DNA from 2 places in the Paenibacillus sp. ov031 genome. Region 2 is predicted to be linked to the other one. Evidence: riboswitches for the same ligand, from Rfam matches in the RefSeq annotation. Region 2 holds a riboswitch; the other holds the start of a gene.
The links. Region 2 has a riboswitch for FMN ahead of ribD (bifunctional diaminohydroxyphosphoribosylaminopyrimidine deaminase/5-amino-6-(5-phosphoribosylamino)uracil reductase RibD). Riboswitches for the same ligand answer to the same signal wherever they lie in the genome.

Region 1: it holds a riboswitch for FMN, as region 2 does, so the genes downstream of both, BUA17_RS05685 (DMT family transporter) here and ribD (bifunctional diaminohydroxyphosphoribosylaminopyrimidine deaminase/5-amino-6-(5-phosphoribosylamino)uracil reductase RibD) in region 2, are expected to answer to the same signal.

The regions. Positions count from the first base shown of each region.
Region 1 covers NZ_FRDO01000001.1:1,317,286-1,320,703, reverse strand. The annotation lists gene BUA17_RS05700 (amidohydrolase family protein) at 1-186, opposite strand, end outside; gene BUA17_RS05695 (CGNR zinc finger domain-containing protein) at 400-960, opposite strand; gene BUA17_RS05690 (DinB family protein) at 1,097-1,594, shown strand; FMN riboswitch at 1,678-1,829, shown strand; gene BUA17_RS05685 (DMT family transporter) at 1,974-2,954, shown strand; gene BUA17_RS05680 (amidase) at 3,091-3,418, shown strand, end outside.
Region 2 covers NZ_FRDO01000007.1:84,994-88,411, forward strand. The annotation lists gene ribE (riboflavin synthase) at 1-169, opposite strand, end outside; gene ribD (bifunctional diaminohydroxyphosphoribosylaminopyrimidine deaminase/5-amino-6-(5-phosphoribosylamino)uracil reductase RibD) at 210-1,313, opposite strand; FMN riboswitch at 1,673-1,836, opposite strand; gene BUA17_RS24140 (peptidylprolyl isomerase) at 1,983-2,414, opposite strand; gene lysA (diaminopimelate decarboxylase) at 2,637-3,418, opposite strand, start outside.

The DNA.
Region 1 (3,418 bases), on a different contig from region 2:
TCCAGGGAGTATGATCATCTCCGATGCATCTATTACTTCCGCTTCAATACAACTCAGGTCGGGCCGGATAGCAGTTATAAGAGAATCCTCAATAAGAACGTCCGCCCGTTTATACTGACCTACCGACGAATCCATAGACAATACACAACCATTTTTCAGTAGATAACTTGTCCCCACAAGACACATCTCCAATCATTGTTTTTTGTTGGATATACGCTTGAATCCCGGATGTTAATCTCTGATGATGAAATGACTAGCTGAAATATTTTAAGTATATAACCATTATATAGAAGAGGATGGAAACATTCAATTTTGATTACAAAAAAACCTATTGAACATTTCCCGGTTGTCGAAAAGTAACGCAAATCACTCTGTGCATACGCCTTACTCTCATACACTTTACTCTTGCTGCTGATCCTTCTTCTGTTTTGCTCTAAATCTTCTAACCTTCATCAGATTACCACACATCTTGTCATCACAATACTTCTGGGTTCTACTGCGCGTATCGTCATAGAACATCCAACGACAATCCGTATTGTCACAGATACGAATCCTTCCCCCATCCCCTTCAACTACGGTTATGGCAAAATCGGCTGCTACCTCAGCCATGACCTGCTTCCATTGAGTTCCTACAGGAATAAGTGAAAGCTTAAGTCCCTCATCTCCAACGTTCAGTTTTCTTATGACTTGACCTTCCTTCATCATGGCGTTTAGCCATTCCAGGTCTTGGTTCGATAATGCATTTCCGTCAGATAAACGACTTGCAAGAGCCTGCAATTCATTTCTAAAGTTTCTCAAGGCTCCCTCCTCTTCCGGAGAAGCAGGTACAGGTGCAACCAGTTGCCATTGTTTGATAAATGCTTGCTGCCATTCGGTTTTACCAAGCTTGTCCTCTGAACGATCCCCACCACGCCAGTCATGGTAATCACTGTTCACAAAATCAGTCCATAGTCTATCCATACGTACCTCCGATAAAATGTAACTACCTAAATTCAAAAAGATAGTTACAAACATTCATGTTTGGGTTATATTAATTGTAACCACATTTAAGCACTTTAGCTAGTTACCATGAATTCATTTTAGGGAGGAAAAATCAATGACTACAACAGCAACAGAACTATTGCTCATTCAGAAAGATGATACCTGGGATCAATGTAACTGGATTGTGCCTTTATCCAAGGCACTCGAAGGACTGACTGCTGAACAGGCAGCCTGGGTTCCATCATCCGGTGGATTAAGCATCTGGCAGTTGGTTAACCATATGTATTACTATAATCATCGCTTGTTGAGTCGTATTCAGGGCACAACACCCTCTGGTGCACCTGCCGAAAACAATGAATCCACCTTCGGAGATCCGGGCGCCCCTTCTGATACTGCTGGCTGGAGTGTACTTGTGCAAAATACAACGCAATTAGCCGGACAGCTTCGTGATCAGCTCGCTTCATTAGAAGAATCCGATCTTGAAGCCCCGTACATGGATACAGATGAAAAATGGGCACATGAGCTTGCCCGCTGGGTACTCCACGATGCGTATCATGCAGGACAGATTGTATTATTACGCAGACAACAAGGAAGCTGGAATATCATATTCTAAAAAAACACTTGAACTGCTAGCGCTTACAGGAATAAGATGGACTTATTAATGTTACAGCTTGTTCAATACACAATATAATTGAATAGGATCTTCGGGGTAGGGTGCAATTCCCAACCGGCGGTGATGTTCTTCGGAACCAGCCCGCGACTCGCTGTTTGACCCGATGTAGGGATTCAGCGACTGACTTGGTGTGACTCCAAGGCCGACGGTAAAGTCCGGATGAGAGAAGATCAACACATTGACATGCCGTTACCGAAAGGCTTATTTTCGTACGACATGTCAATGATTGAGCCCCCGTTTATTTGGTGTATACCAAAACGGGGGCTTTTGTCGATTTTGCCAACTGAAGATTCCGTGTTCTGACGAAGGAGTCCTGAATATGGAAAAGACACAACCTGCATCAACAGTTTACCGCAAGGAACGAAGTAATACCGGATTCTGGCTCGTCGTGCTCGGCGCCGCCCTTTGGGGTGTAGATCCACTGTTCCGTATTATTTTGCTCAAAACGATGACCTCCACGCAGATTGTACTGGTGGAACATATTATTGTCAGCCTTGTGGCGATTCCCGTGTTATGGAAGTTCCGGGCCGATCTGAAAAACCTGCGTGCTCGCCACTGGATTGCCGTGATATTTATCTCCTGGGGAGGATCTGCTCTCGCCACGGTATTGTTCACCCTGGCACTTACGCATAACGATCCCAACACCGTTTTGTTATTGCAAAAGATGCAGCCGCTATTTGCGATTGTTCTGGCTAAGCTGCTGCTGAAAGAAACATTGCCTCGCCGCTTCGGTGGACTGTTTATCATTGCACTTGCAGGAACATACCTGCTCACGTTTGGATTTACCCTTCCCCTTGGCAACTGGGACAATTGGGTTCATGCAGGTAGCCTGTTATCACTGGGTGCAGCTGCATTGTGGGGCGGTTCAACAGTTATGGGGCGGCTGATGCTGGGGCAAACCCGTTATGAAACGGTCACCTCTCTGCGCTTTGTCGTAGCCTTGCCACTGCTGATCTTTATGACGTGGAACGAAGGTGCTGCCTGGACATTCCCTTCCGCTACAGGTGAACAGGCGGCTGTAGCACTTAATATTCTGGGTCAGGCATTACTGCCAGGGTTACTGAGTCTTCTGTTATATTACAAAGGGCTCTCCTCCACCAAGGCCTCAGTCGCAACGCTCGCAGAACTGAGCTTCCCGATGGCCGGTGTACTGGTAAACTGGATTGCATTCCGTACATTAATTACATGGGAGCAACTGGTGGGCTTCATCCTCATCTGGATTGCCCTATTCGCCATCTCCAAACAGCAAGAACGATCAGCGACTCCGGCTGACGGTGCACCAAAGCTCCGTACGGATTGAATTTTATATAAAAGCAAATCAATTAAGGCACTGGACATCCTTTGAGATGTTCAGTGCCTTTTGTCTTTTCGCTATTCCGGTGGTACGATGACTTATGGAATAGTAGATTAAGTCAATTTAGAGAGGAACGATCATCATGTCTTCGTCTTCATCATTTTCGTATACATCTTACGATGCTATAGGTTTGGCTGAATTGGTTCGCGCACGGGAGATATCGCCTGTCGAATTGCTGGAAGCGGCGTATGCACGCCTGGAAGAAGTGAACCCACAGCTCAATGCAGTCATTCGTACATATGAAACACGTGCACGTCAGGAAGCGAGTATAGTTCGCCCGGGAGAGCAGCCCTTTGCCGGCGTGCCCTTGTTATTGAAAGATATCTCTCAATCCCTGGAAGGTGAAATTCTCACCTCGGGTTCTCGTCTTCTCAGTGAGCATCGGGCACAGCGGAATTCTAATTTCGTTT
Region 2 (3,418 bases):
CGCCACCCTCCAGAGTTGTTGCAGTTAAGCATACCCCGTTTACAGCTACACTATCGCCAATCTTTAAGTCGTTCATGATGGCGGAAGCTCCGATATTCAGGACCATCGCTTCGCCTTTCCGACCTATCCGCCGGATCTGACCGACTTCTTCCACCAAACCGGTAAACATGCTACCGCCTCCTTTATTTATTTCATTATCGTTAATTCATTTATTCAGGCCAAACCGGAATTCCGCCAATGCTGATATTATCTCCAACTTGCTCAATTTCCAGCTGATGTAATTGAATCGCCTGACTCATGCGCTCTACACCCTCAAAGCGGAAACTGCCTGGTGTTTCGTATCCTCCGACAATTTTCGGAGCAATGAACATGAGCAGTCGATCTACCAACCGCGCTTCCAGCATGGACCCATTCAATGTTCCACCGCCTTCAAGCAGAATTGAACCAATCTCACGCTCACCGAGCTTGCTGAGTGCACTCAGTAGATCAACACGTGGTCCTGGACCACAACGTATAATCTCCACCCCATAGGCTTCCAGCCGCTCAGCCGCTTCAGGGCTCGCCTCATCTGTTGTAAGTACCCAGGTAGGTGCAAGGCCATCCTTGACCATTTTGGCGCCTACAGGCAGACGTAGCTTGGAATCGACCACGATTCGTACTGGGCTGATCCCTTCCACTTGCAAGCGAGTCGTCAGTTCGGGATTGTCTGCAATGACCGTTTCCACACCAACCATAATTCCTTGATGGCGATGGCGAAGCGCGTGTACAATCTCGCGAGCAGACTCGTTAGAGATCCATTTGCTGTCACCGCTACGCGTAGCAATTTTGCCATCCAGTGTAGAGGCCGTCTTCAAAGTTACAAAGGGGAGACCTGTTGTAATGTATTTGATAAATTTCTCGTTCATCCGTCTTCCGCGCTCACGCAGCACTCCAACTTCAACTTCGATCCCTTGTTGACGCAGCATGCTGATTCCTCTGCCGGATACTTGCGGATTCGGATCTTCGCAGCATACAACGACACGTTTCACTTTCTCATGAATGAGACGTTCGCTGCATGGTGGAGTCTTGCCATAATGGCTACAGGGTTCGAGCGTAACGTACACTGTACTGCCTTCAGCATCACTACCCGCCATGTTCAGCGCATGAACCTCTGCATGACCCGTTCCCCGTTTGAGATGACTTCCGAGGCCCACGATACGTCCTTCTTTTACAACGACACAACCGACTACCGGATTGATTCCGGTCTGTCCTTGTGCCCGTTCTGCCATATCCAGTGCTAGCGCCATATAAAATTCATCATTAATCATTTCCAAGTCCGTTCACCCCACGGTTAAAATCTTAAGTTATAGACCTCCCTTCCAACAGAGAGGCATGTTCCATATCCAATAAAAAATCCCCGTCGAACAAACCGTTCGATGGGGATGATGAGAGACATGTGTCACCAGCAGTACTATTGATACATTGCCAACAACACATCGCCCAAAACTTCATTTCAGGCAAGTGAAAGCAGACACATACCTTAATGAACTTCAATTACAGGTAAAGAGCTTCTATGATGTGGCATATGTATGAAGATTTCCGGAAGTAACCGGATTTCTCCCTGCACAGGAAATGAATTCGTCAAAAACTGTACAGCAACACTCCTGCGGAATGCGGCCCCTAAGGACTGCACCCTCTCCTTCTCCCATCCAGACTATACTGTCGGTTCTGGAATTACACCAGATCAGCCATCTGCCACAGGCAGACGGGTCACGGACTTTGCATCAATGCTGGATAGATATCCTCACATACTGCATCACCGCCGGTAGGGAATTACACCCTGCCCTGAAGGATTCGTTGCGTTATTAATTGGATGTTAGCACTTTAACGTCAAAAAATCAATTGTTTTTTGTTCCTTTTTGTCACATACTAACTTTTAATAAGCTTAAGTGTAAACAAAAACCGCTTCGCTAATTGCGAAACGGTTTACATACGTTTATTGATTAAGCTTCTACTACTTCAACTGTTTCCATTTTGTCGCGACCTTCAAAAGCGTCCACGAATTCCATACCTTTGGTTACTTTACCAAATACAGTATGTTGTCCATCCAAATGTGGTTGCGGTTGGTAGCAGATGTAGAACTGGCTTCCGCCTGTGTTACGGCCTGCATGAGCCATAGCCAAAGTTCCACGCTCATGTTTGTTCGGGTTGATTTCACAGTTAATTGTGTAACCTGGGCCGCCTGCACCGGAACCGTTAGGGCATCCACCTTGAGCTACAAAGCCCGGAATAACACGGTGGAATACAAGACCGTTGTAGAAACCGGAGTTAGCCAGTTTCTCAAAGTTTGCTACTGTGTTTGGAGCTTCTTGATCGAACAAATCGATTATAACTTCTCCGCCGTTTGCCATTTTGATTTTCGCTTGTTTCGCCATATGTAAATGACTCCTTTCGTATTGACCATCGTTAATGGTGCCAGAACGCATGACCCTGGGCCAAGCTTTATAGCACTTTTCTTAGTGTACACTGAAAATGGATTGATCGCAAAATAATAAGCAAGTTTTTTTCAAAATCCAGCCCTAAAGATGCAAAAGAAGACAAAAAAGGAGTGTCCTTTTTTGTCTTCTTCATATAGTGCTCCACTATTTGTTCTTTAATTAACGGGTAACTGGCTGTTTTGCAATACGCTCAGGTACGAGATCATTCTGGATGATGTCCTGATACGTCTCACGGCGTACCACTACATCCCCTTGACCGTCTTTGACAAACACAACTGCCGGACGACGAATCCGGTTGTAATTGCTTGCCATCGAGTAGTTGTATGCGCCTGTGCAAGCTACTGCGAGTAGATCGCCGCTTTGCACTTTAGGCAGGTCCAGATCCCAGATCAGCATATCGCCGCTCTCACAGCATTTACCAGCAACAGATACCGTTTCCTGAGCAGCCTCATTTGCACGGTTTGCCAATACAGCCTCATATTTGGACTCATACAGCGCTGGACGTGGATTGTCTGTCATTCCACCATCAACAGCTACGTATTTACGAACTCCTGGAATATCTTTGCTTGTTCCAACAGTGTAGAGCGTAGTTCCCGCTTCCCCTACGATGCTGCGGCCTGGTTCAACCCAGATCTCAGGCACGGCATAGCCGATTTGAGCAAAATGATTTTTCACCGCATCCGTGATGGCTTTCACGTATTGTGAAACTTCAAGCGGTGTATCTCCATCGATATAGCGGATACCGAAGCCACCGCCCAGATTAACCACTTTGAATGCCACGTTAAGACGCTCATACACATCTGCTGCAAACTCAGCAACGCGTTGAACTGCCATTTGGAAGCCTTCAACTTCGAAAATTTGGGATCCGATGTGTGAATGCACACCGAGCAATACCAGATTTGACTGCTTGGAAGCCAATTCAATGGCTTCAAATGCCGTTC